DNA from 4 places in the Mesorhizobium sp. B2-4-13 genome. Region 1 is predicted to be linked to each of the others. Evidence: predicted binding sites of a transcription regulator. Region 1 holds the regulator's gene; each other region holds the start of a gene.
The links. Region 1 encodes LexA, which represses DNA repair genes until DNA is damaged. Its sites were predicted from a motif close to TGTTCNNNNTGTGTTCNG; they were not measured.
Positions count from the first base shown of each region.

Region 2: dinB (DNA polymerase IV) is a predicted target of LexA. The motif match lies at 2,468-2,485, and genes of this name have one in related genera.
Region 3: FJ936_RS11445 (PA0069 family radical SAM protein) is a predicted target of LexA. The motif match lies at 3,522-3,539, and genes of this name have one in related genera.
Region 4: FJ936_RS19290 (helicase-related protein) is a predicted target of LexA. The motif match lies at 4,283-4,300, and genes of this name have one in related genera.

Region 1 covers NZ_VFVB01000004.1:589,813-597,289, reverse strand. Annotated here, with positions in the region: gene FJ936_RS14815 (ABC transporter substrate-binding protein) at 1-92, opposite strand, end outside; gene FJ936_RS14810 (GntR family transcriptional regulator) at 243-1,016, shown strand; gene lexA (transcriptional repressor LexA) at 1,427-2,170, shown strand; gene FJ936_RS14800 (ComEC/Rec2 family competence protein) at 2,164-4,617, opposite strand; gene gltX (glutamate--tRNA ligase) at 4,721-6,145, shown strand; gene gltA (citrate synthase) at 6,329-7,477, shown strand, end outside.
Region 2 covers NZ_VFVB01000008.1:227,363-234,839, reverse strand. Annotated here, with positions in the region: gene FJ936_RS22245 (SDR family oxidoreductase) at 1-203, opposite strand, end outside; gene FJ936_RS22240 (dihydrofolate reductase family protein) at 327-914, opposite strand; gene FJ936_RS22235 (NmrA family NAD(P)-binding protein) at 952-1,830, opposite strand; gene FJ936_RS22230 (helix-turn-helix domain-containing protein) at 1,941-2,357, shown strand; gene dinB (DNA polymerase IV) at 2,518-3,765, shown strand; gene FJ936_RS22220 (YkvA family protein) at 3,979-4,362, shown strand; gene FJ936_RS22215 (sterol desaturase family protein) at 4,443-4,976, opposite strand; gene FJ936_RS22210 (NUDIX domain-containing protein) at 5,161-5,625, shown strand; gene FJ936_RS22205 (Gfo/Idh/MocA family oxidoreductase) at 5,672-6,859, opposite strand; gene FJ936_RS22200 (MurR/RpiR family transcriptional regulator) at 7,058-7,477, shown strand, end outside.
Region 3 covers NZ_VFVB01000003.1:716,899-724,375, forward strand. Annotated here, with positions in the region: gene FJ936_RS11425 (F0F1 ATP synthase subunit C) at 1-151, shown strand, start outside; gene FJ936_RS11430 (F0F1 ATP synthase subunit B) at 214-813, shown strand; gene FJ936_RS11435 (F0F1 ATP synthase subunit B) at 824-1,315, shown strand; gene FJ936_RS11440 (ribonuclease HII) at 1,445-2,140, opposite strand; gene FJ936_RS11445 (PA0069 family radical SAM protein) at 2,293-3,447, opposite strand; gene FJ936_RS11450 (glycosyltransferase) at 3,598-4,125, shown strand; gene moaB (molybdenum cofactor biosynthesis protein B) at 4,154-4,708, opposite strand; gene FJ936_RS11460 (4-(cytidine 5'-diphospho)-2-C-methyl-D-erythritol kinase) at 4,695-5,618, opposite strand; gene FJ936_RS11465 (membrane protein) at 5,624-5,809, opposite strand; gene FJ936_RS11470 (S49 family peptidase) at 5,892-6,755, opposite strand; gene FJ936_RS11475 (methyltransferase) at 6,833-7,477, opposite strand, start outside.
Region 4 covers NZ_VFVB01000007.1:2,390-9,866, reverse strand. Annotated here, with positions in the region: gene FJ936_RS19320 (citrate synthase) at 1-800, shown strand, start outside; gene phaR (polyhydroxyalkanoate synthesis repressor PhaR) at 821-1,429, opposite strand; gene FJ936_RS19310 (hypothetical protein) at 1,511-1,738, opposite strand; gene FJ936_RS19305 (acetyl-CoA C-acetyltransferase) at 1,725-2,903, shown strand; gene phbB (acetoacetyl-CoA reductase) at 3,010-3,735, shown strand; gene FJ936_RS19295 (hypothetical protein) at 3,932-4,234, shown strand; gene FJ936_RS19290 (helicase-related protein) at 4,467-7,477, shown strand, end outside.

The DNA.
Region 1 (7,477 bases):
CGGATCTGATCGGCCGCGGCACTGCCGGCACTGACCATCAATGCGCCTGCCAGGGCCAAGCCCGACAACCAAGCGGATTTCGACTTCAACATCATTTCCTCCCAGATTTGATCAGGGCCGCTTGGAAACGCGGCTACTACGGCGATCATGGTGAGTCCGCTGGTCTGTGTCAAACATTATATATAATTGTTGCTGTGACGCACTATCATATATACTTTTCGCCAGACGACGGATTGATCACCATGCTGAATGAAACGAGTTCCACAAAAACGGAAGCCGCCTATCAGCTGTTGCGGCGCGACATCCTGACCACGCGCCTCATGCCCGGCGCCCCGCTCAAACTGAGTGCGCTGCGCGGCACCTATGGCGTCGGCTGGACACCGTTGCGCGAAGCCCTGTCGCGGCTCGAGGCCGAACGCCTGGTCACCGCGATCAGCAATCGTGGTTTTGCCGTGGCTCCGGTGTCGCGGGCCGAGCTGGAGGATCTGGCACGCGCCAGGATGGTGGTCGAGATACCCCTGTTCCTCGAATCTATGGAAAAAGGCGGTAGGGAGTGGGAGGATGCCGTGGTCACCGCCCACTACCGGCTCTCGCGTTGCAAGACGGCGGTCGACGATCCCTCGGACGCGGCCGTCGACAGATGGGACGAGAACCACGAGGCTTTCCATGCGGCGCTGCTGAGCGCCGCCACATGCGACTGGCTGTTGCGGTTCCGCTCGACGATCTCGGATCAGTTGCGCCGGCATCATCGCTTTCTTGGTCTGGCGCCGACACTGCGGGCCGCGGCCGGCCTCAAGGATGGCTATGAAGAGGCAATCGAAGCGCTGCGCGAAGCGATTGCGATCGAACACCATACCGCGATCATGGAAGCGGCGCTCGACCGTGACATCGAGCGGGCCAAGGCGCTGATGACGGCGCATATCGGCTACACACTGCACGTCTATGTCCACAGCGAAGACAGCGGCGCTACCAGATACGCCGCTCGCGCCGGCAGCTTGAAGGCGGGTTCGGGATAACTTCAGCGCTTCCGCGACGCCTATTCGAACGCGCTGGCCGGAGTGCGCCGAACGCCCGGATCCATGGCCGCCCGAAGCTACCAATCGTTGGCATTTTGGTTTCGTTTCGTTCCGCGAATAATGGCTCCGCGAATTATACGTCCCTCCGAGGAGAAGCCTTCCAACTAACTGATGCCAAAGCCTCGTCGGCGGATGGGCCACAGGCCATTAACCAAAACGATTTCAATGCGCCTGCCGATGGCAGAAAGGACTGGTTGCTGCCCGCCGTCGCGGGCAAAAAACTTCAGACCCCTTAACAAATTCATTAAACTTTAAACGGTTGCAGAACACAACTGGAACAGATAGTGTTTGTTCTGGGTTTGTTTTTTCGATTCTGGTTCAACCTTTCGTTCAATGTCTTGGGGGCCGCCATGCTGACACGCAAGCAACATGAACTGCTGATGTTCATCCACGAACGGCTCAAGGAAAGCGGGATACCGCCTTCCTTCGACGAGATGAAGGAAGCACTCGATCTTGCCTCCAAGTCGGGGATCCATCGCCTGATCACGGCCCTGGAGGAGCGCGGCTTCATTCGCCGGCTACCCAATCGGGCGCGCGCGCTGGAAGTGCTGCGGCTGCCGGACTCGATCGCGCCGGGCCTCAATGCGGCAAAGAAGTTCTCGCCAAGCGTCATCCAAGGCAGCCTTGGCCAAGGCAGTCTCGGACGCCAGATCAGGCCGGCCGCTGCGCCTTCGCGCCTGCCCGCGGCCGGCAACGACGACGATGCGGTTTCAGCCGTGTCCATCCCGGTCATGGGCCGTATCGCCGCCGGTGTGCCGATCGATGCCATCCAGCATCAGACGCATTCGATCTCGGTGCCGCCGGACATGATCATGGGCGGCGAGCACTATGCGTTGGAGGTCAAGGGCGACTCGATGATCGAGGCTGGTATCTTCGATGGAGACACGGTCATTATCCGCAATGCCGACACGGCAAGCCCGGGCGAAATTATCGTGGCACTGGTCGACGAAGAGGAAGCGACACTGAAGCGGTTCCGCCGCAAAGGCGCTTCGATCGCTCTCGAGGCCGCCAATCCAGCCTACGAAACGCGCATTTTCGGGCCGGACAGGGTCAAGGTACAAGGCAAGCTGGTCGGATTGATCAGGCGCTACTGAACCGGCTTGTTATCGGGCTTGTCGGGTTTTTTGTACGGCGGCAGCCCCCTCGCCTCGCGTGAGAATTTTCGCTGTTCGTGCCAGGGCCGGTATGGTCCGTCGACGGCGAATGCGATCGCGGCCCGGGTCGTGGCCGACTGGGGATTGAAGAAGACGGCAGCGCTTCCCTTGCGGGCGAGCTGCCGTTTGGTGACGACGAGAACCAGTGGATTGTGGCAGGCGTCATAGGCGGTTGCGTCATTGACGATGATCAGGTCGGCGAAAGCGCAGGCTTTCCAGGTGGTCTTGCGGTCCTCGACATAGGCAATGATCGCGCCGGAAGGGTGCCTGGCAAGGCACAGGCCTTCGCGGCAGTAGAAGGGCGATCCCAGCGGCAGGTCGGTGGGACTGGCAACATCGAATTGCCCGTCTGTCGTGTCGAACATTTCCGGTTTGACGATTGTTTCGGAGATCAGGGCGCGCTTCCAGTTGTCGGTTGCGAATTCGTTCGGACGTTCCCGGTTGACGGCCAGTTCGCCATTGCCGATCGGCAGCGCGACCAGCCGCGCATCTTCCGAGATCAGCACATCGGGCGCGCGCGTATGCGACACAGTCAACAGGCCGGCAAGCGCGAATGGCAGCGCCGCGAGCCGCAGCCATGTCGTCGCCATCGTCGCGATAACCAGCGCGACGGTGACCAGCAGCACGGATTGCTGCGAAATCAGCCCGACTCCATCGACCGGAGAGCGCTCCGATATCCACGCCGACACGGCGATCATTGCTGTCAGGCCCTTGCCCATGAGATAGAGAGCCGGCCAATCCAGTCCGAATGGCATCAGCAGGGCGCTGGCGACGGCCAGGAACATCACGACCGACACGATCGGCATCACGGCCAGATTGGCGAACAGGCTGAGCGGCGATACCCGCTGGAAATGCCAGATGGCAAACAGTGCCGTGGCGCTGCCGGCGATAATGGACGTCATGGCCAATCCTCCTGTCGCCAGCAGGAATTTTCGCGTCAGGAACCCCGCCAGGGATCGCTTTGGCGGCGGTGGCCGCGTCTTTCCCGCACGGTGATCGGCCCAGCCGGCATAAGCGCCAACCAGGGCCGCGGTCGCGGCGAACGACATCTGAAAGCTCGGGCCGACGACCTCGTGAGGCGAGACCAGGATCACGGCGATCGCCGAGATCGCCAGATTGCGCATGGTCAGCGCAGCGCGATCGAAGAAGACGGCAATCAGCATCACCGCCAGCATGATGAAGCTGCGTTCGGCCGCAACGACGACACCGGAAATGATGAGATAGGCCGCGATCGAGAACAGTGCGGCGGCGGCCGCGTATTTCTTCACCGGCCGGCGCGCGGAAAAGTCTGGAAACAGCGCGAAGGCACCACGCAGCAGACCCATGATGGTGCCGGCCACAAGCGCCATATGCAGTCCCGAAATAGAGATGATGTGATAGATGCCGGTACGCCGCATCGCTTCATTGATTTCATCGGGTATGCCGGCGCGCACGCCGACGATCAGCGCCGCCGCGATCTCGCCTTCAGCGCCGCCGACGCTGCCCCTGATGTGGTCGGCGATGGCTTCGCGGGCATTTTCGATGCCTGAAAAAAGGCGAGCCGATAGCGGCATCTCACCGTCGTCGGCGGAAACAACCGTTGGATTGCCGAGAAAGAAGCCGCTGCCGCCGATGCCGGCGAAATAGCTGTCGAAAGAGAAGTCGTAGCTGTCCGGCCGCACCGGGCCGGTCGGCGGCAACAGTTTGGCGTAGCCTGTGATGAGCGAGCCGGCGGTCATTCCCTGCGGTATCTTGCGTGCGGAAAGCCGGACCCTTTCCGGCGCATAGCGCAGTTTTGGCCGGGCGGTCGAAATCACGTCCATGGTCAGCCGGATGCGGCCGCTCTCCATCTCTTCGAGCGAGACCACGCGGCCGGTCAGTTGGGTGGAGATTTCCGAACCCAGCATCCGGGTTCCGGCTCGCCATGTTTCGACCTTCGCCGCGAGCAGGCCCAGCGCGCACAACAGCACTGCCATGAAACACAGATGGGTTTTCGACCAGGAGCGCGAGACGAAGGCACAGACCGCCATCAGCACCACGACCGCGACGGGTTTTGCAAAGTCGGGCTCGGATGCCAGCGAGAAATAGGCGATCGCCCCAACGGCCAGACAGACCGGCACCAGCAGGAACGCGATGCCCCGGTCGAGTTCGAGCTCCGTCGCCCGGGCCACGCCATGGCGCACGCGAGGCAAGGATACCAGGCCGACTTGCCGGCGCACGCGCGCGATCCTGCCCGCGGCAGGAGCCGGCGCCGGCGCCTGCCCACCTGCCTGCAGCGACCTGGTTTCGGGCGCAGCCACGAGCGGAGATGGCAGTGGGATCGTCGCAAGCGCCGCAAACAGGGATCGCTCGCTGACGCCGATAGCGGCATCCTCGCCCCGATCCGAGCCCCGGCCTCGTCCAGTCATCGGGTCTGCCCCTTGCGCCCTCGACACCCTATGCTACATGAACGCGCAACGCGCGAAAGTCCGCACGCTCCGCACCCAGCTTCAGACGTTTTCCGAGAGTTCCATGCCCGACAAGGTCATCACCCGTTTTGCCCCCTCGCCGACCGGCTATCTGCACATCGGCGGCGCGCGCACGGCGCTCTTCAACTGGCTCTATGCAAAGCATACCGGCGGCACGATGCTGCTGCGCATCGAGGACACCGATCGCGAGCGTTCGACCGATGCGGCCACATCGGCCATTCTCGATGGCCTGACCTGGCTTGGCCTTTCGTGGGACGGTGACGCGGTCTCCCAATTCGAGCGCGCGCCGCGCCATCGCGAGGTGGCCGAGGAGCTGGTGCGCCTGGGCAAGGCCTATTACAGCTACGAGACTTCAGCCGAGCTGGAGGCAATGCGCGAGGCTGCACGCGCCAAGGGCCTGCCGCCACGCTATAACGGCCATTGGCGTGACCGCGACCCCTCGGAGGCGCCGTCCGGCGTCAAGGGCGCCATCCGCATCAAGGCACCGACCGAGGGCGAGACGGTGGTGCAGGACCGGGTCCAGGGAGACGTGCGCTTCCCCAACAAGGATCTCGACGACTTCATCATCCTGCGTTCGGACGGCAACCCGACCTACATGCATGCCGTCGTCGTCGACGATCACGACATGGGCGTCACCCACATCATCCGTGGCGACGATCACCTGACCAACGCCGCCCGCCAGACCGTGATCTACAACGCCATGGGCTGGGACGTGCCGTCGATGTCGCATATCCCGCTGATCCACGGCGCCGATGGCGCCAAGCTGTCGAAGCGCCATGGCGCGCTCGGCGTCGAAGCCTATCGCGCCATGGGCTATCTGCCGGAGGCGCTGCTCAATTACCTTGCGCGGCTCGGCTGGAGCCATGGCGACGACGAGATCATGTCGATCGAGGACATGGTCTCGTGGTTCGACATTGGCGACGTCAACAAGGGCGCGGCGCGCTTCGATTTCGCCAAGCTGGAAGCGATCAACGGCGCGCATATGCGACGTATGGCCGACACCGAGCTGTTCGATATCTTTATCGCCACCTTGCCCTATCTGGAGGGCGGCCCGGCGATGGCGGCGCGGCTCAACGAGAAGAACAAGGCGCAGCTGCTGGCAGCACTTCCGGGCCTGAAGGAGCGCGCCAAGACGCTGGTCGAGCTTGTCGACGGCGCCGCCTTCCTGTTTGCCGCGCGGCCGCTGCCGATCGACGACAAGGCGGCACTCCTGCTCAATGACGACGCGCGCAAGATCCTGCGTGGCGCTCACGAAGCTTTGAAGTCGCTGTCAGGCGACTGGACGGCGGCCACGGCCGAGGCCGCGATCCGCGACTTTGCGCTGGCTGGCGGGCACAAGCTTGGCGCCGTGGCCCAGCCGTTGCGGGCTGCGTTGACCGGCAAGAGCACGTCACCGGGCGTATTCGACGTGCTTGCCGTTCTGGGGCGTGAGGAAAGCCTGGCGCGCGTAGCGGATCAAATCGATTAGGAGCAAACTGGCCCAAGAAGATTGGCATTGAAAGGCGGGTTTCGCAGTGCAACATTAGGCCTTGGCCCAATCTGGCACGCACCTCCTAGAATGCGGTGGCGAATACGCGCATTGCGGTGATTTCGACGTGTCGCTCTGCGGAATTTGCCTTTGCCGGCATGAGGAAACAAGAAGGAGTTTGCAATGACCGAAGCTGCGAAAAAACTGGATGTGGGCGGCCAAGAGGCCACGGCAACGCTGGAATTCGCCGGCAAGACTCACGAATTCAAGGTGCGAAGCGGCTCGGTCGGACCTGACGTCATCGACATCGCCTCGCTCTACAGCACCACCGGCGCCTTCACCTATGACCCCGGCTTTACCTCGACGGCAAGCTGCGAGTCGGAAATCACCTTCATCGATGGCGACGCCGGCATCCTCCTGCATCGGGGCTATCCGATCGACCAGCTGGCCGAACATGGCGACTTCCTCGAAGTCTGCTACCTCCTGCTCTACGGCGAATTGCCGACCAAGGCGCAGAAGGACGATTTCGACTACCGCGTAACGCGCCACACAATGGTGCACGAGCAGATGTCGCGCTTTTTCACCGGCTTCCGCCGCGACGCGCACCCGATGGCGGTGATGTGCGGCGTGGTTGGCGCGCTGTCGGCCTTCTATCATGACTCGACCGACATCTCCGACCCGTACCAGCGCATGGTTGCCTCCATGCGCCTGATCGCCAAAATGCCGACGATCGCGGCCATGGCCTACAAGTACCACATCGGCCAGCCCTTTATTTATCCGAAGAACGATCTCGGTTTCGCGGCAAACTTCCTGCACATGTGCTTTGCCGTGCCGTGCGAGGAGTACAAGATCAACCCGGTGCTGGCGCGCGCCATGGAGCGTATCTTCATCCTGCATGCCGATCATGAGCAGAACGCTTCGACCTCGACCGTTCGCCTCGCCGGTTCCTCGGGCGCCAACCCGTTCGCCTGCATCGCCGCCGGGATTGCTTGCCTGTGGGGCCCGGCCCATGGCGGCGCCAACGAAGCGGCGCTCAACATGCTGGGCGAGATCGGGCATGTCGATCACATCCCGGAATTCATCGCCCGCGCCAAGGACAAGAACGATCCGTTCCGCCTGATGGGCTTTGGCCACCGCGTCTACAAGAACTACGATCCGCGTGCCAAGATCATGCAGAAGACGGCGCATGAGGTTCTGGGCGAACTCGGCATCAAGGACGATCCGCTGCTCGACATCGCGATGGAACTGGAAAAGATCGCGCTGACCGATCCCTATTTCATCGAGAAGAAACTCTACCCGAACGTCGACTTCTATTCCGGCATCACGCTGAAG
Region 2 (7,477 bases), on a different contig from region 1:
TCGACACCATCGAGGGCCGCGCCGAGCGTCTCCGCCCGGCGCATGTCGCCGTCGACCAGCTCGACGCCGGCAAGTCCGCCGAGCCCTGCCCCGGATGCCCGGTTGAGATCGCGAACCAGCGCCCTCACTTGATGCTTCTGCCGCGCGAACTCGCGCACGATTGCCTTGCCGTTCAGGCCGGTGGCGCCTGTCACCAGGATCATCTGTCTCTCCATTCAGCATTGATGCAGCCGCCCTTCCGGCGACCCACTTTGAAGACGAAGAGAAGCGGGCAAAGGATTCCGGCCAAACGTCTTTTTACCGGCGTGCGGCCTGCACGCCGGTAATCAGCCCGCTGGCGCGTAGCGGCTGACCACCATGCCGCAGGCATAAGACTTCGAGCCGAGCAGAAGCAGGTTTCGGAACCCGCCTTGGTCGAAGATGCGGCGGCCGGCGCCCAGCACGGCCGGATTGACGAACAGCTGGAACTCGTCGACCACCCCGGCCGCGATCAGCGCCGACGCAAAGCCCGCCCCGCCGAAGACGGCCATGTCGCCGCCCTCACCCGCCTTCAATGCGTTGACCTCGCGCGGCAGGTCGCCGCTTACCACCGTCGTGCGCTCCCATCGCGAGGTCTCGAGCCTGTCGCTCGGCACCACCTTGCGCGCTTCGACGATACGCTGGGCGAAGGCATAGAACGGATCGGCCGGATATTTCCGCGCCGCGTTGCCCCAATGGGTGAGGTAACCTTCCTCAGCCATCTTGCGGCTGAGCAGGATGGTGTCGATGCCGGCAAACACCGCGTTGAAATCACGCTTCAGTTCCTCGTCCCAGCCGATGTCGTCGCCCCATCCCCAAAGTTGCCAGGGGTGGTTCTCATTGGCACCGACAAAGCCGTCGACCGACATCTGCATCTGAAGGATCAGCTTTTTCATGGGGTTCTCCTCGTTTCCGGATTCCAGGCAGGAAGGATCACGCCGCGCTTTGCGCACGGGCAAAGGCTTGTGCCCAGCTCTCGAAAGTGGTCGGCGTGGCGTTGCGGATTGACGGTGTCTCAAGTGCCCAGCGTTCACCCTTGTTGAAACTCGCCGCCGTTTCGCCGAGCGCATCGGCAAAGCTCGGTGACAGGCCGTTGGCGATCATCCCGGCGCGCGCCTCAGTGAATGGAGCCGCCTTGTAAGTGACCTGCCTCCCCATCGCGCTGCCCAGGATCGCGGTGGCCTGCTCGAAGGTATAATAGCCGCCGCCATGCAATTCGATAATCCGCTCGCTTGGAAAGCGCGTGGCGTCCAGCAGCGCGGCGGCGCGCTGGCCGACATCGCTGGCGGCAATCAAAGGCATCGGCAGATCGCCACGGAACGGCGTCATGAAGATGCCGGAAGCGGCCTGCTGGACAAAGCCCATGCCCTTGGCGAAGTTCTCCATGAAGAATGAGGCGCGCAAAAACACCAGTTCGTCGAGGCCGAGCGCCGCCAGCCGGTCCTCCATCAAGGCGGCGCCGAGCGAAGTTCCCATCCTGAGATGGGCGTTGAGGCCGCTGAGCAGCACGACGCGGCGCACGCCTGACTTCGCGATCGCCGCCGCCAGCCGCGCGCCGACTTCATCCTCGAAGCCATGAAGATCTGGCGCCGTGACGTCGAACGGAATCATTACATAGGCGCTGTTGGCACCGGAAAAGGCGGAGGCGAGCGCGTCGCTATCGTCAAGCGCGACACCCAGGCTGCGCGCCACGCCGCGCACAATATGCCCCTGCCTGGTCAGGACCTGGGCGACCGCCTTGCCAACCTCGTTGGTGGCCCCGATGACCACGACGGTTCTTGGTGAGCTGATTTTCCCGACGGCCTGACTCATGACGTCCTCCTGCTGGCCAAGTTGCGGCCCAACGATTTACTTTTGGAAGCATTTGACTGATGGAAAGAACGATGTCAATAGTAAAGTGATTTAAAAATGGAACCGTAGAGATGTCGACGCGTGAAAGATCCGGCTGCCCGATCAGCCTGTCGCTGGAATTGCTCGGCGACCGCTGGACGCTGCTCATCATCCGCGACCTGGTCTTCGCCGGCAAAAAGCATTTTCGCGAGTTCCTGCAATCCGATGAAGGCATCTCCTCGCGCACATTGGCCGAGCGGCTGCAGACGCTGCAGGACGAAGGCATCCTCACCCGCTGCGACGACCCTAGCCACGGGCTGAAGGCGATCTACCGGCTGACCGAAGCCGGCATCGATCTCCTGCCGGTGCTGGCCACGCTCGGCGCTTGGGGCAGCAAGCACCGCAAATCCGACGACAAACTCGCCCGTATCGCCGACGAACTGGCGGCCGGCGGCGAGCCGGCGCTGGAACGGATGAAGGCGGCACTGCGGGCGGAGCATGTTGTCTAGGAAGTGGCGCTGCCTCCTTCCGCCCTGTGGAAAAGGAGGCACTTTACGCGCCTCGGTTACGCCCAAAGGACACCGATGCAGCAAAGACCCAATTGACAACGATCTCTGTTTGTTCACTATAGGTTCCTGTCTATCAGCAATCGCGGATGAGCGGAACAGGATGGAAACGACGGCCACCATCCTGCATGCCGATCTCGACGCCTTCTATGCCTCGGTCGAGCAACTGCTCGACCCGTCGCTGCGCGGCAAGCCGATCGCGGTTGGCGGCGGCGTGGTGCTCGCCGCCTCTTACGAAGCGCGCGCCTTTGGCGTGCGCGGCGGCATGCCGGGACGCAAGGCGCGCGAGCTTTGCCCGCAATTGATCTTCGTCGGCGGCAATTTCAGCCACTACCAGCGGCTGGGCGACGCGGCGATCAAGGTGCTCGACGATTTCACGCCGGTGGTCGAACGCATCTCCATCGACGAGGCCTTCGCCGATGTCGCCGGCTGCACGCATCTGTTCGGCTCCCCGCGGGAAATCGCGACGGCGATCCGGGGCCGTGTGCGGGCCGAACTCGGCCTGCCGATCTCGATCGGCGTGGCGCGCACCAAGCATCTGGCCAAGATCGCCTCGCAAGTCGCCAAGCCCGACGGGCTGGTGGTGGTCGAGCCCGGCACCGAGCTTGCCTTCCTGCACGATTTGCCGGTCTCGCTGATGTGGGGCGTCGGGCCGGCCACCAGGGCGCGCTTGGCCGAGATCGGCGTCGAGACCATCGGCGAGCTGGCCCGGACCCACAGCGGCGCCCTGACCCGGCTGCTAGGCCCCGCGGCCGGCGAAAAGCTCGCGGCGCTGTCGTGGAACCGCGATCCGCGCAAGCTGGAGACGAAGCGCCGGGCGCACTCGGCCGGCGCGCAATCGGCTCTCGGGCAAAAGCCGGCCGTGGCGCGAGTGATCGTGCCCACACTGCTGCATCTGGCCGATCGCGTCGCCAGCCGGCTGCGCGCCAAGAACCGCCCCGGCCGCACGGTAACCGTGCGCGTGCGCTTTGCCGATCTCAGCGCCGTCACGCGCTCGATCACGCTGGAACAGCCGATCTCGGCGACCGCCATGCTGGCCGAGATCGCAGGGGATTTGGTGCGCGGCGTGCTCGCCGAGCATCCCCGGGAGAAAACGATCTCGCTGCTGGCGATCTCGGTCTCGCACCTGGAGGAGAGCACCGAACTGCAGCTCGACCTGCCGCTCGGCCTCGCCGACGAGAAGCGCCGCCCGGGCAGCCAAAAAGGCCTCGCGCGCTTTGGCGCCGACCGCGCCATCGACAAGATCCGCCAGCGTTTCGGCAAACAGGCGGTCGGCTACGGTACGGTGGCCCTGGAAGCGGCCCGCTCGGTGCCCGACGCATTCAGGGAACTGGCGGAGAAGGAATTGTGAGCGGAGGAGCCCTCCCCGTCGCTCACGCTTTGCGGATCGATGTCCCGAACCAGGCGGCGCGGTGGTCGTCACCAGCGCCGGCTTTCAATGGGTCTTCTTCACGGCACGCCCGTTGCGCGGCGGGGTCAGTTTGCAGATCGTCGACATCGCTGCAATGATCGAGGGAAGGAGCGGAGACGCCGATGTTCGGGGCCTTCTAAAGAGAGTTGCCGGGTGACTGTCCTCGACAAGGCAAAGCAATGGGCGAGAGCCATCAAGCGCGATGTGACGGCCCTATGGCTGGCCGCCCGCGATCCTCGCGTTCCCTGGTACGCCAAACTTGCCGCCGGCATGGTCGCCGCCTACGCGCTCAGTCCTATCGATCTGATACCCGATTTCATTCCCGTACTCGGATATTTAGACGATCTGATCATCGTACCGCTTGGCATCCTGCTCGCGGTGAAGTTGATCCCCGCCGATCTGATGGCGGAGTTTCGCGCGGAGGCCATTCGCCGATCGAGGCCGACCAGCCGCGGCGGCCTCGCATTCATCGTCGGAATTTGGGTTCTGATGGCCGCCGCGCTCATCTGGTTATTCTGGCCAGATCGCTCGGCCTGATATGGATTTCAGGCTGGGCGTTTCCCGTCGCCCGGCAGACCACGAATGAAGTTGGTCGCCTGGTCGAAAGGTTCCCCACGTCAAAGCCTAGCGGTGCCGAAAATCCGGTCCCAGAATATCGACGTCACGCCGAAATTGGCGTTGTCGTCGATATGGTGGTGCACCGCGTGGCGGCGCTTGAGCGTGTAGAGATAGCTCGGATGGGCCGGATGCCAGTGATGGATCATGTGGTGGACGCTGATGTACCAGAGATAGCCCAGCATCAACCCGCAACTCACGGCGCTGGCGGTCGCGAAGTCGGAGACCATCCAGACGGGCAGGAACGCCACCAGCGCGTGCACGCCCAGGCTGAGCCAGGTGGGCGTGCCCACCGGACTGCGCTCCTCGACATGGTGACGGTCGTGCAGGTCCCGGATCCACGGGACGTGGTGCAGCACGAAGCGGTGCAGCACATATTCGATCAGCGTCCACAGGCCAAGGCAGATCAGCATCGTGCCGACCCAGTCCGGCGCGCTTTCTTCTCCGGCCTCGATCAGTCCGGCCACCCCCAATATGGCGATCACTAGGGGATAGACCACGAAGTCGCTGTAGTAGCCGATCAGACCCAGCTGCATTCGGACGCCTCACCTGATTTTCGACGCCGCCCCAGAAACGATGCTATCAGTTTGCCGGACTCGCGTATGAGGTGCAATGCGGATGCATCTGACATAGCGTCGCAATTTTCAGGTGCAAGATCGGCAGCCATGATCGCTCAGAATCGGCCGGCTTCGCACCGGTGCCGCAAACGGACATGCAAACATGGCAAAACGCAGCGCGGGTCTGCTGATCTATCGCCGGAGCGATGACGGTATCGAGGTGCTTCTGGTTCATCCCGGCGGCCCGTTCTGGGCAAAGAAGGACGATGGCGCCTGGTCGATCCCGAAGGGCCTCGTCGACGGGGGTGAGGACGAATTGACGGCGGCACGACGCGAGACCGAGGAAGAGCTCGGCATCAAGGTCGGCGGCCCTTTCGCGCGCCTCGGCGACTACAGGCAGCCGGGCGGCAAGATCGTCATGGCCTGGTCCGTCGAGACCGACATCGATGTGGCCGCCATCAAGAGCAACACCTTCACCATGGAATGGCCGCCGCGGTCGGGATCGATGAAGGAATTCCCGGAGGTCGACAGGGCCGGCTGGTTCACCTCGGCCGAAGCCGGGGTGAAGATTCTGCAGGGTCAGCGCCCGATGCTGTCGGATTTGGCAGAACAGTTGGGTATCGAATAATTGCCGACGGCAAAAGCTGCCGATCTCCCCCTCGGAGGTCGGCTGTTCATCCCGCAAACCTGGCCGCGGTCCAAGCCCCGCCTGCAGCATTCGACTCCACCGCGGCGGCGACGAACTTCACGCCGCGCGCCCCGTCGATCACGTCGGGCACTTGCGCCGCGCGGGCCGGATCCACCGCGCCGCCCGAGCGGTGGGCGCGGATGATGTCGGCGGCGTCGCGGTAGAAATTGGCGAAGGCCTCGATATAGCCCTCCGGATGCGCCGCCGGCATGCGCGACACGCGGCGGGATTCCTCCGTCGAGCCATGGCCGCCGCGCACCAGCGTGCGGGTTTCCTCGCCATATCTGGAAAAGCGCAGTTCCTCCGGCCGGCCGCCCGACCATTCGAGCCCGGCCCTGTCGCCATAGATGCGCACGGAGAGGTCGTTGTAGTGGCCGGGCGATGTCTGGCTGGCCAGGATCGTGCCGCGTGCCCCATCGGTCCAGCGCACCAGCACATGGGCATTGTCGTCGAGCCGGCGTCCGGGCACCGCGGTGAAGAGGTCGGCCGACACCGTCTCGGCCTCGCGGCCCGAAATGAAGCCTGCCAGGTTGAAGGCATGCACGCCGATATCGGCCAGCACCGCCGACTGCCCCGCCCTCGCCGGATCGGTGCGCCATTCCGCCTGCTTCTGGCCGTCGGCGTCGATCGGCCTGGTCAGCCAGTCCTGGATGTAGGCGCCATGCACCGACACGATCCGGCCAAGCTCGCCCGCCATCACCATCTCGCGCGCCTGGCGCACCATCGCGTAGCCGGTGTTGTTGAGCGTGACGACGAAGCGGCGGTTTTTCGCCCTCGCGAGTGCAACCAGTGCCTCGGCGTCGGCCAGCGTCGTCGACAGCGGCTTGTCGCAGATCACGTCGATGCCGGCCTCGAGGAAGGCGGTGGCGATCGGCGCGTGCAGATGGTTGGGCGTGACGATGACGACCGCCTCTATGCCATCCGGCCGCGCGGCCTCCGCTTTGGCCATGGCGCGGTAATCGGCATAGCTGCGCTCCGGCGCGATGCCGATCTCGGCGGCCGAGGCGGCGGCATTGTCCGGGTCGGACGACAGCGCGCCAGCAACCAGCGCGATCTGGTCGTCGAGGCGCATGGCCAGCCGGTGCACGGCGCCGATGAAGGCATTGCGGCCGCCGCCGACCATGCCGACGCACAGACGCTGGCGCGTCGATCCATCCGATGTTGCATAGACCATGTTTTCTCCTCGGGGCTGATCAATAGCGGGGTCGTCATCCCAGGGCGTAGCAAGGAGCGAAGCGACGCGCGTAGACCCAGGATCTGCGCGGCTGCTTCGCCATGGGATGACGAAATCGCCGAGCCTCGCCCTATCCTCATCGAACACCATTTCCAAAATCCATATTGTAAAACGATCGTATCGCGCTAGCCTGAATTCATGAGCGGGGCGAGAAAACCATCCGGACGATCCAGTGCCGACGAGGCAGCGACGCGCAAACGCGGCCGTTCGCTGGCGGCACTTGGCTATATACAGCCGCGAACCTATGAGGAGCTGCGCGCGGTGCTGTCTTCCGGCACCGTGCATTTTCCCAAGCGCCTGCGCCAGGTGGCGATCTTCCTGTGGCAGCACCCGAGCGAGGTGGCGCTCGGCACCATTGCCCAGGTGGCGGCACAGGCCGGCGTGCAGCCCTCGACGCTGGTTCGCTTCGCCCAGATCTTCGGCTATTCCGGCTTTTCCGATTTCCAGGGCCTGTTCAAGGACCACGTCAAGGGATCGTGGCCGGAAGGCCGCGGCGAGCAGCGCGCCGAGGCCGAGCCCAATGCCGCCACGCATTTCCTGCGCGGCATGGTTGGCGCC
Region 3 (7,477 bases), on a different contig from region 1:
GGGCAACATCTTCGGCAGCTACCTCTCGGGCGCGCTGCGCAATCCGTCGGCCGCCGACGGCCAGTTCGGCCGCCTGATTTTCGGCTTCGCCGTGACCGAAGCTCTGGGCATCTTCTCGCTTCTCATTGCGCTGCTGGCCCTGTTCGGCTGAGTATTGAGAAGATTGGACAGGCCGGCCGCGCAAGCGGCGGGCCTGATATCTGGGGATAGTCCATGTTCGTGACATCTGCCTTCGCGCAAGAGTCCGCGCCATCAGCCGACACCAGCCACGCTGCGACCGGAGGCGACACGCATTCCGGCACCAGCGTGCCTGCCGAAGCGCACGGCACGTTTCCGCCATTCAATCCGGAGACGTTTCCGTCGCAGCTTCTGTGGCTGGCGATCACGTTCGGGCTGTTCTACCTGTTCCTGAAGCGGGTCGTGATGCCGCGCGTCGGCGGCATCATCGATGTCCGCAACGACCGCATCAGCCAGGATCTCGACCAGGCGGCCAAGTTGAAGGGCGAGGCCGACGCCGCCGTTGCCGCTTACGAACAGGAACTGGCGGAAGCCAAGAAGAACGCGAACTCGATCGGCCAGCAGGCCAGCGATGCGGCGAAGGCGGAAGCCGACACCGCGCGCAAGAAGATCGAGGCCGCGCTCGATGAGAAGCTTGGCGAGGCCGAGGCACGCATTTCTTCCATCAAGGCCAATGCCATGAAAGAAGTCGGCAGCATCGCCGAGGATACCGCTTCGGCGATCGTCGAGGCACTCGTTGGCGGCAAGGCCAGCAAGGCCGAGATCGCGGCCGCGGTCAAATCCGTGGCCCGGTGAGGAGCGCATCATGGACGCTACATCTCTCGCAACGCTCTGGGCCACGATTGCCCTGATCATCTTCCTGGCCATCGCCGTCTACATCAAGGTGCCCGGCATGATCGCCAAGGCGCTGGACGCCCGCGCGGCCAGGATCAGCAGTGAACTGGACGAGGCCCGCAAGCTGCGCGACGAAGCCCAGCAACTGCTTGGCCAATACAAGAAGAAGCGCAAGGAAGCCGAGCAGGAGGCCGCCGACATTGTAGCGGCCGCCAAGCGCGAGGCCGAACTGCTGGCTGCCGACGCCCACAAGAAGACCGAGGATTACGTTGCCAGGCGCACCGCGCTTGCCGAGCAGAAGATCGGCCAAGCCGAGCGTGACGCGGTTGCCGAAGTGCGCGCCAGCGCCGTCGACATAGCCGTCGAGGCGGCACGCGCATTGCTCGCCGCTAAGGTTGACGCCAAGGCCGGAGCCGACCTGTTCAGGTCCGCGCTGCAGGATGTGAAGGCCAAGCTGAACTGAGCGTTCTTCAGTCGCTGACATGAAGCCGCCCGGGCAACCTGGCGGCTTTTTTGTTTGGGAGAAAGCGGCGGGTCAAAGCGGCCAATCTCCGCTCTCGTGGGGAAGATCGGAATTGCCGCTGCCGTCGCCTTACTCCAGCCCGGCCAAGCTCTCCTCCTCAACCAGATCCGTCCCGCCCAGCCGGAACGGCGCAAACGAGGTGCGATGCAGCCGAGCCACTGGCCCATGCGCCTCGATCGCCGTGCGGTGCCGGACCGTGGCGTAGCCCATATGGACTTCGAAGCCGTAGCGGTCGTGATGGTTGCCGCAGCCGCGCATCATGCGGTCGCGCATGACCTTGGCGACGATCGAGGCTGCGGCGATCGATTGGGAGCGCTGGTCGCCCTTGATCAGCGCGCGCCCCTCGCAGGGCAATCCCGGCGGCACGTCGCGCCCATCGGCGAGCGCGAGCTTAGCCTGCACCGGCAGCCCGACCAGTGCGCGGCGCATCGCTTCGAGGCTCGCCTTGAGGATGTTGCTGCCATCGATGCCCTCGGCGCTGATCGACGCCATCGAGACGCCGAGAGCGGAGCCGATGATGTGCAGGAACAGCGCTTCGCGCTGCAGGTGGCTAAGCCGCTTGGAATCGTCGAGACCCTCGGGAATATTGGCGGGGTCGAGCACCACTGCCGCCGCGACCACGGGGCCCGCGAGCGGGCCGCGGCCGGCTTCGTCCATCCCCGCGACCGGCCACAAACCATCGGCCATCGCCTTCGTCTCGAAGGAGAAATCGGGTTTCTCGACGATTTCGAAGAGAGGCGGAGAATCAGAACGCGCGCGAGCCATGTTGCGGCGAGGTTCGCATCGGCTCCGATTCTCCGCAAGTCCCTCCGGGTCGGGTGGGGCGCCGGACCGGGAGGGCACCGTCTGCAGGCCGGGGCAGGCCGGACGGGATTTCTTTGCCACGGCGGCAATGAACAGCCGAGGCGATTTTCGGTTCAGAGCAGCATCAACTGCTCCTGGTCCTTGCCGGCAGCGACGAACTGGTCGGTCCGCAGCGTACGCCGCTCGGCATTGAGGCCGAGCCGCTTGGCGGTGATTTCGAAGCGCCGGCCGATCTGCCAAGCATAGGGTCCGGCGCCCTTCATGCGCTTGCCCCATTCCGAATCGTAGTCCTTGCCGTCGCGCATCGAACGGACCAGCGACATGACGTGGCGGTAGCGGTCGGGATAGTGGCGCAGCAGCCAGTCCTTGAAGATCGGGCTGACCTCCAGCGGCAGGCGCAGCACCACATAGCCGGCTTCGCGCGCCCCGGCATGGTGCGCCGAGTCGAGGATGCGTTCCATCTCCTGGTCGGTCAGGCCCGGAATGATCGGCGCCACCATCACCGAAGCGGGGATACCGGCATCCGAAAGCTGCCTGATCGCCTCCAGCCGCTTGGTCGGCGTCGATGCCCGAGGTTCCATCGTCCTGGCCAGCATGCGGTCAAGCGTCGTCACCGACAGCGCCACCTTGGCTAAGCCCCGCTCCGCCATGCGCGACAGAATGTCGATGTCGCGCACGACCAGGGCTGACTTGGTGACGATGCCGACCGGGTGGCCGCGCGCCTCCAGCACTTCGAGGATTTCGCGCATGATCCGGTACTGCTTCTCGATCGGCTGGTAGGGATCGGTATTGGTGCCGATGGCGATGGTGCGCGGCTGGTAGCCATCCTTTGACAATTCCTTGTCGAGCAGGCGTGCCGCGTCGGGCTTGGCGAACAGCTTGGATTCGAAGTCCAGGCCCGGCGACAGGCCCATGAACGAGTGTGTCGGCCGCGCGAAGCAATAGACGCAACCGTGTTCGCAGCCGCGATAGGGATTGATCGACCGGTCGAAGGAGATGTCGGGCGATTCGTTGCGGGTGATGATGGTGCGCGGCTTTTCCACCTGCACCTCGGTCTTGAAGGGAGGAAGTTCCTCCAGCGAACTCCAGCCATCGTCGAAGACATGCCGGCTGACAGGTTCGAACCGACCGGACGGATTGATGCCTGCCGACCGGCCGCGGTTGCGGTCCGGACGGACCCGCATGCCGCTCTGCTCGATCATTGCATTGGCCATTTCGGCTCGTCCTGCTCCGAAGGCTGCAATGTCGGCTCGCATGATCGGTTCCATCTTCGCCCGCTCCCAGGGACTGTCCATGTTGTGTCGAATCGCTCTGTTCATGAAATTATTCCTATTTTCTCGATGAGAACAAATCAAGAACTTTCTATGGTGCGCTGCAAAAACTGGCGCCGACCAACGCTTTCCGCTATTCGGCTAACCATGCTCAGTGTTCTGATCGAAACGCACAATGACGAGGAGGGGCTCGCCCGTACGCTGGCGACGCTGATTGGCGGCGCGGTCGAGGGCGTGGTGCGCGAGGTTGTCGTCTGCGACACGGGCTCCAGCGACCAGACGCATCGCGTCGCCGAGCATGCCGGCTGCCACTATGTGGGGAGCGGCGGCATCGCCGCCGGCATCCGCCAGGCCAAGGGTGACTGGCTGCTGTTTCTCGAACCGGGTGCGAGGCTGGTGGAGGGCTGGATCGACGCCGTCGTCGCCCATACGGCCAGGCAGACAATAGCGGCCCGGTTCTCGCGGGCGCGGGGCAGCCGTCCACCGTTCCTGGCCCGGGTCTTTTCGGCAAACCGCGCGCTCGCCGACGGACTGGTGATCAGCAAGCGACAGGCGGCATCTCTGTCCAAGAACGCCGGCACCGCCGAGGCCTTAGCGCGCGGGCTGGCGACCAGGCGGCTCGACGCCGAAATCTGGCCAGCGCAGCCGAAGCAGCAGCACCGCTCTCGGGGGTGATTTTTGCAACGGCTCTGCGTGGCGTTGCTTACGAAGCCGATTTGCCGCGCCGCAGATGCTCGTCCAGGCGCGGCATGATCTCGACGAAGTTACAGGGCATGTGCCGGTAATCGAGCTGTGGCTCGAGGATACCGTCCCAGGCGTCCTTGCAGGCGCCGGGCGAGCCCGGCAGCACGAAGACGAAAGTGGCGTTGACGACACCGCCGGTCGCCCGGCTCTGGATCGTCGAGGTGCCGATCTTGTCATAGGAAATGCGGTGGAACACTTCCGAAAAGCCGTCCATGCGCTTTTCGAAGATCGGCTCCAGCGCCTCGGGCGTCACATCGCGTCCGGTAAAACCGGTTCCGCCAGTGGTGATCACGACGTCGACGGCCTTGTCCCGCGACCACGCCAGAACGGTGTCGCGGATTTTTTCGCGGTCGTCGGTGACGATATCGCGGGCGGCCACGATGTGGCCGGCCTTGGTAATGCGATCGGCCAGTGTCTGCCCGGATTTGTCGTCGGCCAGGCTGCGTGTGTCGGAAACAGTCAGCACCGCGATGCGCACCGGAATGAAGGCACGGCTCTCGTCAATTCTGGCCATCTCGCCCAGCCTCCGACGCCATGCTGCGCGTTGCCGCGACGAACCAGTCGGGCTGGCGGCCGCGGATCTCGGCCGCAGCGCGCTTGGCGACATTGCCGGTCTCGAACAGGCCGAAGCACGTCGCGCCCGATCCGGACATTCGTGAAAAGCCCGATCCGGCCTTATCAAGCCACGAAAGCGCCCTGCCGATGGCGGGCTGCATCGCAAGGGCTGGCCGCTCGAGATCGTTGCGGGTGATTTCCAGCCAGTTGCGCAGGCTGTGAAACTCGATACTGCGCGGCAGCGGCGGCAGCGGCTCATTATCGCGATGCGAAAGTGCGGCGAAGATTTCCGCCGTCGAGACCGGCACACCCGGATTGACCAGCACGAGACCCAGTGCTGAAAAATCCGGCACCATCGACAGTTCCTCACCAATGCCGCGCGCGACCAGCGGCTTTGCCGCCAGGCACATCGGCACATCGGCGCCAAGCGAAAGACCGATCCGCGCCAGTTCGGCGCTGTCGAGCTCCAGCCCCCAGCTCGCGGTCAGCCCGCGCAGCACGGCCGCCGCGTCGCTCGATCCTCCGCCCACGCCGGATGCGACCGGAAGGTTCTTTTCGAGCCTGATGCTTACCGGCGGCGTGCTCCGAACGCCGGCGGCCTGCCGCAGGGCGTCGCGGCCCTTCAGCACAAGATTGCCGCCATCGAGCGGTACGTCCGCCGCATATCGGCCGGACACGCTGAACTCATCGGCGTCGGCCGGCGCGATCTCGATCCTGTCGCCAAAGCGCGTGAACACAGCCAGGCTTTCGATGAGATGATAGCCGTCGGCGCGCCTGCCGGTGACGTGCAAAGCTAGGTTTATCTTGGCGGGTGCGGCCCATGTCCGGACACGCTGACCGGATTCCGCAGTCTCGATTGCGAGTGAAATGAGGGTCAGTCCTTGGCCAGCCGGTATTCGCCGGTCTGCGGATCCTTGACCAGCGTTCCCATCGCGCCGTTGGCCGCCTGTTTTTCGGTGCGCCGCACCTTGGCCGTCACGCGTTCAGCCTCGCGCACGAAGGTGCGGTAACCGAAATAGGCGGCGACGCCGACGACGGCGAAAAAAATGAGCTGCGGCATGTCAAACTCCTACCACGCTGGGCCGGTAAGACCGGCCGGTCGGGTCTTTCGGGCAACCATGCTAGACGCTTTCATGGCTTTTTCAAAGCCCGAAGCGCGCCCACGATGCGCGCTCTTCCGCCGCATCGATGACGCCGCTGGCGGCAACTGCGGCGATATCGGGTGCCGAAAAGCCCTTGCTCGAGCCGAACAGGCCAAAGCGGCCGAACAAACCGCGCGGCGCCGCCACCAGCCTGAGCTGGGTCTTCGGCCCGAAGCGGGTCTTCAGCACCGTGCGCATGTCGCCCAGCGCATCGACGAGGCCGAGCTCCAGGCCTCGCTTGCCGGTCCAGAACAGACCGGTGAACAGGTCCGGATCGTCCGCCAGCTTCGTACCGCGGCGCTCCTTGACCAGATCGATGAAGGTCTCGTGCACTTCGAGCTGCAGCACCTTGAGCCGCTCGACGTCTTCCTTCTTCTCGGGCTTGAACGGATCGAGCACCGCCTTGTTCTGGCCGGCGGTGTGGACACGGCGCTCGACGCCGATCTTCTTCATCAGTTCCGGGAAACCGAACGAGGCCGACACCACGCCGATCGAGCCGACGATGGAGGAGGGATCGGCGAAGATCTCGTCGCCGGCGACCGCGATCATGTAGCCGCCGGACGCCGCGACATCCTCGACGAAGACCAGGACCTTTTTATTCTTCTCGACCGCAAGGTCGCGGATGCGCTTGAAGATCAGCCGTGACTGCACCGGCGAGCCGCCCGGCGAATTGATCGAGATCGCGACCGCCGGCGCCTCGAAGGAAAACGCCTTTTCGATCAGTCCGGCGGTGGAAGCAAGCGACAGGCTCGGCCGGAACTGGCCTCCGCCGGCCATGATGGTGCCGTGCAGTCGGATGACCGGAACGGTGACGACGGAGGAGCGCCAGGACTTCGGCAGCAGGCGGTTGAAAAGACGTTTCACGATGGCGTGGTCTCCGGCGATGGTTGCAGGCATGTAGGGATTTCCCGGCCAACGGCAATGTGTAGGCCGCCAACAGCTCAGTCTCCGAACAGCGAGGCGAGCCCGTTGGTGATCATTTCGCTGCGCTCGTCGGGGCCGTTGCCCGATCGCGCGTGAAGCATCAGGGGCGGACGGATGGCGAGCTTTCCTCGTGCCCCAAGTGCTGCCCGCACGATAATGCGGATTGCGGCCGCGTCCGGGCGAGGGTGCACGGCGAGCATCTCGGCTTCGCCGAAGCGGCCTGAAATCGCGTCGAGAATGGCGCCGAGCTGTTCGGGCCGGGCGATGACGGCAAGCCCGCCGCGCGGCCTGACAACCGCCGCCGCACTGCGGATCCAGCTTTCGAACAGTCCGTCCTCCATGACATGCGCTTCCTTTCTTAGCGGCTCGGGAGTGGCGCGGTCCCGGGCGGCGTTGAAAGGCGGGTTCATGATGACGAAGTCGAAATCATTGTCGGCAAGGCCGGTGGCGGCCCGGGCGCGGCCCGACACGGTGACATCGGCGACGAGCACGGCAGCGCGATCGCTGAGGTGCGCGTTGCCCGGATGGGCAAGCGTGGCTGCCGCGAAGGCCGCCATCTCAGGCGCCCGTTCGACCAGCACAGCCTGGGCACCCGGACAGCGCGACAGCACCGCAAGACCGGCAGCACCGGCGCCGGCCCCGAAATCGGCGAGCCGGCCGCC
Region 4 (7,477 bases), on a different contig from region 1:
TGTCCGGCCCGGTCCATTTCGAAGCATCACCACCAGATGCGCCGCGCCCGACCGGCCGCGCCCAGGCGTTCGTGCAACTCGCTTTGCTTGCCGGCCAGGCGCGGTCTTCGCTTGGACGAAATGCTGCCTCGCTGTGCACTGATGCCGCACGCGCGATCGGTGTGCTGGCCAGCGCCCTCGGTGCCGAGGCGGGGCCGGAACCGGTGCACCAGCGATTGGCGCGGGGCTGGTCGGTGGACGATGAAGGCGCGGATGCGATCCGGCGTGCGCTTGTGCTGCTTGCCGATCACGAACTCAACGCGTCGACCTTCGCGGCCCGCGTCGCCGCCTCGACCGGAGCCTCGCCCGCCGCTTGTCTGCTGGCCGGCCTGACGACACTGTCAGGTCCCCGCCACGGCGGCGCCGGCGAAGCCGTGATGCAACTCGCCGAAGACGCGGGACGGCATGGTGCCGATGCCGCGATCCGGCACTGGCTTGGCCACGACCGGCCACTGCCGGGATTCGGCCACCAGCTCTATTCCGAGGGCGATCCCCGGGCCACGGCGCTTCTGGCGGCCTTCGACAACACCGATGAAACATTGCGGTCGCTGGAAACCGCCGCCATGGCGGCGACCGGCGCCCAACCGAATATCGATTTTGCCCTGGCCGTGCTGGCGCGCAGCCTTGGCTTGCCGCGCGATGCACCGTTCCACCTCTTCGCGCTTGGACGCAGCGTCGGCTGGGCGGCACATCTGGTCGAACAGATCGTGACCGGCAGCATCATCCGGCCGCGCGGCCGCTATGAGGGATTGCTGCCGTAAATCGCGTGAGCGCTATGCGCTCACGACATCGTATCGAGCTTGCGCTGCATGGCCGCGATCTGGTCCTTCAACTGCTGCAGATCGTCGGACTTCTCCGGCGCTTCCTTCCTGGCCGGCTCGGCGGGGGCCGCTGCCGGTGCCGAGCCGGCGGGCGGAAAAGGCGTGAACAGCCGCATCGCGTTCTGGAACATTTCCATGTTTCGGCGCGTCTGTTCTTCCAGCGCCTTGATCGGCGTCGCCATCTTCATCACGTCCAGTGGCGACTTGCCGATGGCGCCCTTCATCTGCTCGCGGAACCGCTCTTGTTCCTTGGAGAAGGCGATCATCGATTGCTCGAGGAAACTCGGCACGATCATCTGCATCTGGTCGCCGTAGAAGGCGATCAGCTGGCGCAGGAACGGGATCGGCAGCATGTTCTGCCCGTCCTTGTTCTCCAGCTCGAAGATGATCTGGGTCAGCACCGGATGCGTGATGTCGTCGCCGGTCTTGGCGTCCTGGACGGTGAACTCCTCGCCCTTCTTGACCATCTCGGCCAGATCCTCGAGCGTCACATACGTACTCGTCCCCGTATTATAGAGGCGGCGATTGGCGTATTTCTTGATAATGATAGGGTCGTCTTTTGCGGCCATCTGCATCCTCCCCGGATCCCGGCACGCCTGAGTAAGCAGCCGGTAACGATTGCGCCCTTTTTGAGGATATGCGCAAAAGCCCTACAATTCCAAGCAGTTTGTGCACTGCGGGATCATATAATGCTGCATAGCAGGCAAAATATGCTGCGCGGCAGCGACCGGACCGCCGACACCACGATGCGCGGCCCGCTTGCGGCGCATCGGCGCCATGCCGATTTCCGGTTTGACTTGGGGGTGGGAAAGGGCAAAAAAGTCCTCAACGGCACAACAACACCCTTGAAGTCTGGAGAAGAAAATGTCCGCTTCCATTGTCATTGCCAGCGCCGCGCGCACGGCTGTAGGCTCCTTCAACGGCGCCTTCGCCGCCACGCCCGCGCATGAGCTCGGCGCCGTCGTCGTGCAGGAACTTTTGGCGCGTGCCGGGGTCGAACCGGCCGAGATCGACGAGGTCATCCTCGGCCAGGTGCTGACCGCGGCGCAAGGCCAGAACCCGGCCCGCCAGGCCTCGATCCTTGCCGGACTGCCCAAGGAAACCACCGCCTGGGGCCTCAACCAGGTTTGCGGTTCGGGCCTGCGCGCCATCGCGCTCGGCATGCAGCAGATCGCCACCGGCGACGCCAAGGTAATCATTGCCGGCGGCCAGGAATCGATGTCGCTGTCGCCGCACGCCGAGCACCTGCGCGCCGGCGTCAAGATGGGCGACTACAAGATGATCGACACCATGATCAAGGACGGGCTGTGGGACGCCTTCAATGGCTACCACATGGGCAACACCGCCGAGAACGTCGCCCGCCAGTTCCAGATCACCCGCGACGACCAGGACCAGTTCGCACTGGCCTCCCAGAACAAGGCCGAGGCCGCGCAGAAGGCGGGCAAGTTCAAGGACGAGATCGTCGCCTTCACCATCAAGGGCAAGAAGGGCGATACGGTTGTCGATCAGGACGAATACATCCGCCACGGCGCCACGATCGATGCCATGACCAAGCTGAAGCCGGCCTTCGACAAGGATGGCACGGTGACCGCCGCCAATGCCTCCGGCATCAATGACGGTGCCGCCGGCGCGCTGCTGATGAGCGAAGCGGAAGCCGCAAGGCGTGGCATCACCCCGCTGGCGCGCATCGCCTCCTGGGCGACCGCCGGCGTCGATCCGGCGATCATGGGCACCGGACCCATTCCCGCTTCACGCAAGGCCTTGGAACGGGCCGGTTGGTCGGCAGGGGATCTCGACCTTGTCGAGGCCAATGAGGCGTTCGCCGCACAGGCCTGCGCCGTCAACAAGGACATGGGCTGGGATCCCTCGATCGTCAACGTCAATGGCGGCGCCATCGCCATCGGCCACCCGATCGGCGCCTCGGGCGCCCGCATCTTCAACACGCTGGTCTTCGAAATGCGCCGACGCGGCGCCAAGAAGGGGCTGGCCACCCTATGCATCGGCGGCGGCATGGGCGTCGCCATGTGCGTGGAGGCTTTCTGATAGACTTTGGACGGGCGGCGCAAGCCGCCCGTTTCACATGTGGTGCCTGTCGTAAATCCAGTGCCTGCCAAGCCCGACAACAGGGCGATTTCAAAAGGGGAAATGCATGACCAAGGTTGCAATCGTCACGGGTGGATCGCGTGGCATCGGCGCGGCGATCTCGATCGCTTTGAAGAACGCCGGCTATTCGGTTGCCGCGAACTACGCCGGCAATGACGAGGCGGCGGCGAAGTTCAAGGCGCAGACCGGCATTCCGGTCTACAAATGGTCGGTCGCCGACTATGACGCTTGCGCGGCCGGTATCAAACAAGTCGAGGCCGACCTCGGCCCTGTCTCGGTGCTGGTCAACAATGCCGGCATCACCCGCGACGCCATGTTCCACAAGATCACCCGCGAGCAGTGGAAAGAGGTGATCGATACCAATCTGTCCGGTGTCTTCAACATGACCCATCCGCTGTGGGGCGGCATGCGCGACCGCAAGTTCGGCCGCGTCATCACCATCTCCTCGATCAACGGCCAGAAGGGCCAGGCCGGTCAGGTCAATTACTCCGCCGCCAAGGCCGGCGACATCGGCTTCTCGAAGGCGCTCGCCCAGGAAGGCGCCCGCGCGGGCATCACCGTCAACGTCATCTGCCCTGGCTACATCGCCACCGAGATGGTCAAGGCAATCGACGAAAAGGTGCTCAACGAGCGCATCATCCCGCAAATCCCCGTGGGTCGCCTTGGCGAACCGGAAGAGATCGCGCGCTGCGTGGTCTTCCTCGCTTCGCAAGATGCCGGTTTCATCACCGGCTCGACCCTCACCGCCAATGGCGGCCAGTACTTCGTCTGAGACGTCTGCTCGCGCAGTCCAACGCTGCGGATTCATGCGTACCCTGCGATAAGCGGACCGGAAAATCGGTCCGCTTCCAAATGGCGCCTGACTCTTGGAAGACATCGCTGTGACGCAATGCCCCAATCCGGCACGCAAAGCTTAATGCCGATAAGCGCGTCTGTGCGAACCCTGTGATCAAGCCTGTGGATTCTCGGTGGATAAGCTGTTCACAACACAAGATATTGGGGGAACAAAAAGAGAAAATACGGCCGGCGCTGCTTTGTCGCCGATTCGTTCCGGCTTTGAGCCCAATGTTAAGATTAATGGCCGCGATAAGCTGCTATTCTTTAACGTCGAGTTTAGAAAGATTAACAGTTTCATAAGTTTAACGGGGCGCGCACCGTATCGCCCTCATCGTTCCCGGCGAAAGTTAACGGAAGGACCCGCCCAGCATAAAACGGGCCAGTTCGGCGATTCAGCATGTGGTGAGACTCGTGGAAACAAAATCCATATCTAGCCGTGAACAAAAGCTGAATCTGACGGAGTCGCCGATTCGTCGCTGATTCGTTCCAGACTCGTTCCAACTGTTAAGCAGGGGCTGATTTGCGGAGTGAGACGGGCGTCTCCGGAACCCTGCCGGAACATTCTGCTTTCGCTTCGCGCCCGAAATCCCTATGTGTCGGCTGTCATACGCGCCGTCCTGGCACGCTCCCGACCACGAGAGGCCAGAAAGCCTTATTTCCGAGCCGATGAACATCCAGCCGAAACACACCGAGCCGCTGATCCTGTCGGGCCGCGACGTGACCGCCGTGCTTGGGCCGACCAACACCGGCAAGACCCATCTCGCCATCGAGCGCATGGTGGCGCACGAAACCGGTGTCATCGGCCTGCCGCTGAGGCTGCTGGCCCGCGAGGTCTACACGCGCGTCTGCGAAAAGGTCGGTGCCAACAAAGTGGCGCTGATCACCGGCGAGGAGAAGATCCAGCCGCCGGGCGCCAGATATTCGGTCTGCACCGTCGAAGCCATGCCGCGTGAAACCGACGCCGCCTTTGTTGCCATCGACGAGGTGCAACTGGCCGGCGACCTCGAGCGCGGCCATATCTTCACCGACCGCATCCTGCATCTGCGCGGCCGCCAGGAGACGCTGCTGCTTGGCGCGGCCACCATGCACGGCATTCTCCAGCGGCTGCTGAAAGGCATCTCCGTCGTGACGCGGCCGCGGCTGTCGCATCTCGCCTATTCCGGCTCCAAGAAACTGACCCGCTTGCCACGGCGCACCGCGATCGTCGCCTTCTCCGCCGACGAGGTCTATGCCATCGCCGAACTCATCCGCCGCCAGCAGGGTGGTGCGGCCGTCGTGCTCGGGGCGCTGTCGCCCCGCACCCGCAACGCCCAGGTGGCGCTGTTCCAGTCGGGCGATGTCGACTACCTCATTGCCACCGACGCGATCGGCATGGGCCTCAACCTCGACCTCGACCATGTCGCCTTCGCCCAGAACCGCAAGTTCGACGGCTACCAGTACCGCAATCTGACGGCGGCCGAACTCGGCCAGATCGCCGGCCGCGCCGGCCGGCATCTGCGTGACGGCACGTTCGGCGTCACCGGCCAAGTCGATCCGCTGGACGAGGACCTCGTCCAGAAGATCGAGGGCCATGACTTCGACCCGGTGAAGGTGCTGCAGTGGCGCACCGCCCAATTCGATTTCGCCAGCCTCGATGCGCTGAAGCGCTCGATCGAGACCAACGCCCCGGTCGAGGGCCTGACACGCGCGCTGCCGGCCGTCGATGCGCAAGCGCTCGAACATCTCTCCCGCGACGAAGACATCCGCGCGCTCGCCACCAACGCCAAGCGCGTGGCGCTGCTGTGGGAAGCCTGCGCCCTGCCCGACTATCGCAAGATCGCGCCTGCCCAGCATGCCGACCTCATCGCCTCGATCTACATGGACCTCGCCCGGCAGGGCCATGTCGACGAGAACTACATGGCCGAACAGGTGCGCCGCGCCGACACCACCGAGGGCGACATCGACACGCTGTCGCACCGCATAGCCCAGATCCGCACCTGGACATTCGTGTCGAACCGGCCCGGCTGGCTGGCCGATCAGGCACACTGGCAGGAAAAGACGCGCGAAATCGAAGACAGATTGTCGGATGCGCTGCATGAGCGGTTGACGAAACGCTTCGTAGACCGCAGGACTTCCGTCCTCATGCGGCGCCTTAGAGAAAATACCATGCCTGAAGCCGAAATCAGTCCTACCGGAACCGTCCTTGTCGAAGGCCATCATGTCGGCGAGTTGCAAGGGTTCCGCTTCACCGCCGACCAGACCGCCGGCGGCGAAGACGCCAAGGCCGTGCGCACTGCCGCGCAAAAGGCGCTTGCCGCCGAGTTCGAGGCACGCGCGGAGCGCTTCGGCGCCTGCGCCAATGGCGATCTCGCGCTCGGTTCGGACGGCACGCTGCGCTGGATCGGCGCGCCGATAGGCACGCTGGTCTCGGGCGAAGACGCGCTGAAGCCGCGCCTGGTGTTGCTGGCTGACGAACAGCTGACGGGCCCGGCGCGCGACAAGGTCGCGGCGCGCGCCGAACGCTTCGTCAATTTCCAGATCGAGTCGTTGTTGAAGCCGCTGGTCGATCTGAAAAATGCCGAGCAGATTTCCGGCATCGGCCGTGGCATCGCTTTCCAGCTGGTCGAGAATTTCGGCCTCATCAACCGTCGTGACATCGCCGAAGAGATGAAATCCTTGGACCAGGAAGGCCGCGCGGCGCTGCGCCGGCTTGGCGTCCGCTTCGGCGCCTACCACGTGTTCGTGCCGGCGCTGATCAAGCCGGCACCCGCCGGGCTGGTGACGCTGCTGTGGGCGTTGAAGAACGACGGCAAGGACAAGCCAGGCTTCGGCGACGTCGTCCACGCGCTGGCGTCGGGCCGCACCTCTGTTGTCATCGACCCGGCCTTCGACAAGGCCTTCTACAAGCTCGCTGGCTACCGCAATCTCGGCCGCCGCGCCGTGCGCATCGACATTCTGGAGCGGCTGGCCGACCTGATCCGCCCGGCGACCAACTGGAAGCCCGGCCTTGGCCAGCGTCCGGACGGCGCCTATGACGGCCAGTCCTTCATGGTGACGCCGCCGATGATGTCGATCCTTGGCGCCACCGCCGACGACATGGAAGAGATCCTCAAGGGTCTTGGCTATCGCGCCGAGCCGAAGCCGGCCGCGGAAGTCAAGGCACGGCTGGAAGCGCAGGACAATGCCGCGCGGGAAGCCGCCGCGGCCAGGCAGGCAGCCGAAGAAGCAGCCCGCGCGGAACAAGCCAAGGCGGCGGAAGAGGCGGCTTCGCCGGCCGCCGAGGGAGTTGAACTGGTGCCGGATGCGGCAACCGACGTGGAGACGGAGGTTCCAGCCGAAGTCGCCGCCGACGCGCCGGTGGAAGCTGTCGCGCAAGAGCAGGCGGAAGCCACCGCTGAAGTTGCGGAGGAACCTGTAGAAGCCGCCGAGCCGGCGCCGGTTGAGCCGCGGGCCGAACCTGAAACTGCCGAGGTAGACGCGGCACCCACGGAGGAAACCGCAGCGGCGGAGCCCGCCGTCGAAGCCTCCGCGTCGACTGAAGCCGCCGAACCGGCTGCAGTGGCGGAAGCCGCCGGCGAACCCGTGCCGGAAGCCGAAGCGCCAAAGCCGATCCTGCTGTGGCGCCAAGGTCGCTTCGACCAGCGTCCGCGTCATCGCGACGGCCGCAACAACCGGCCGCAAAACGGACAGGCGCGCGG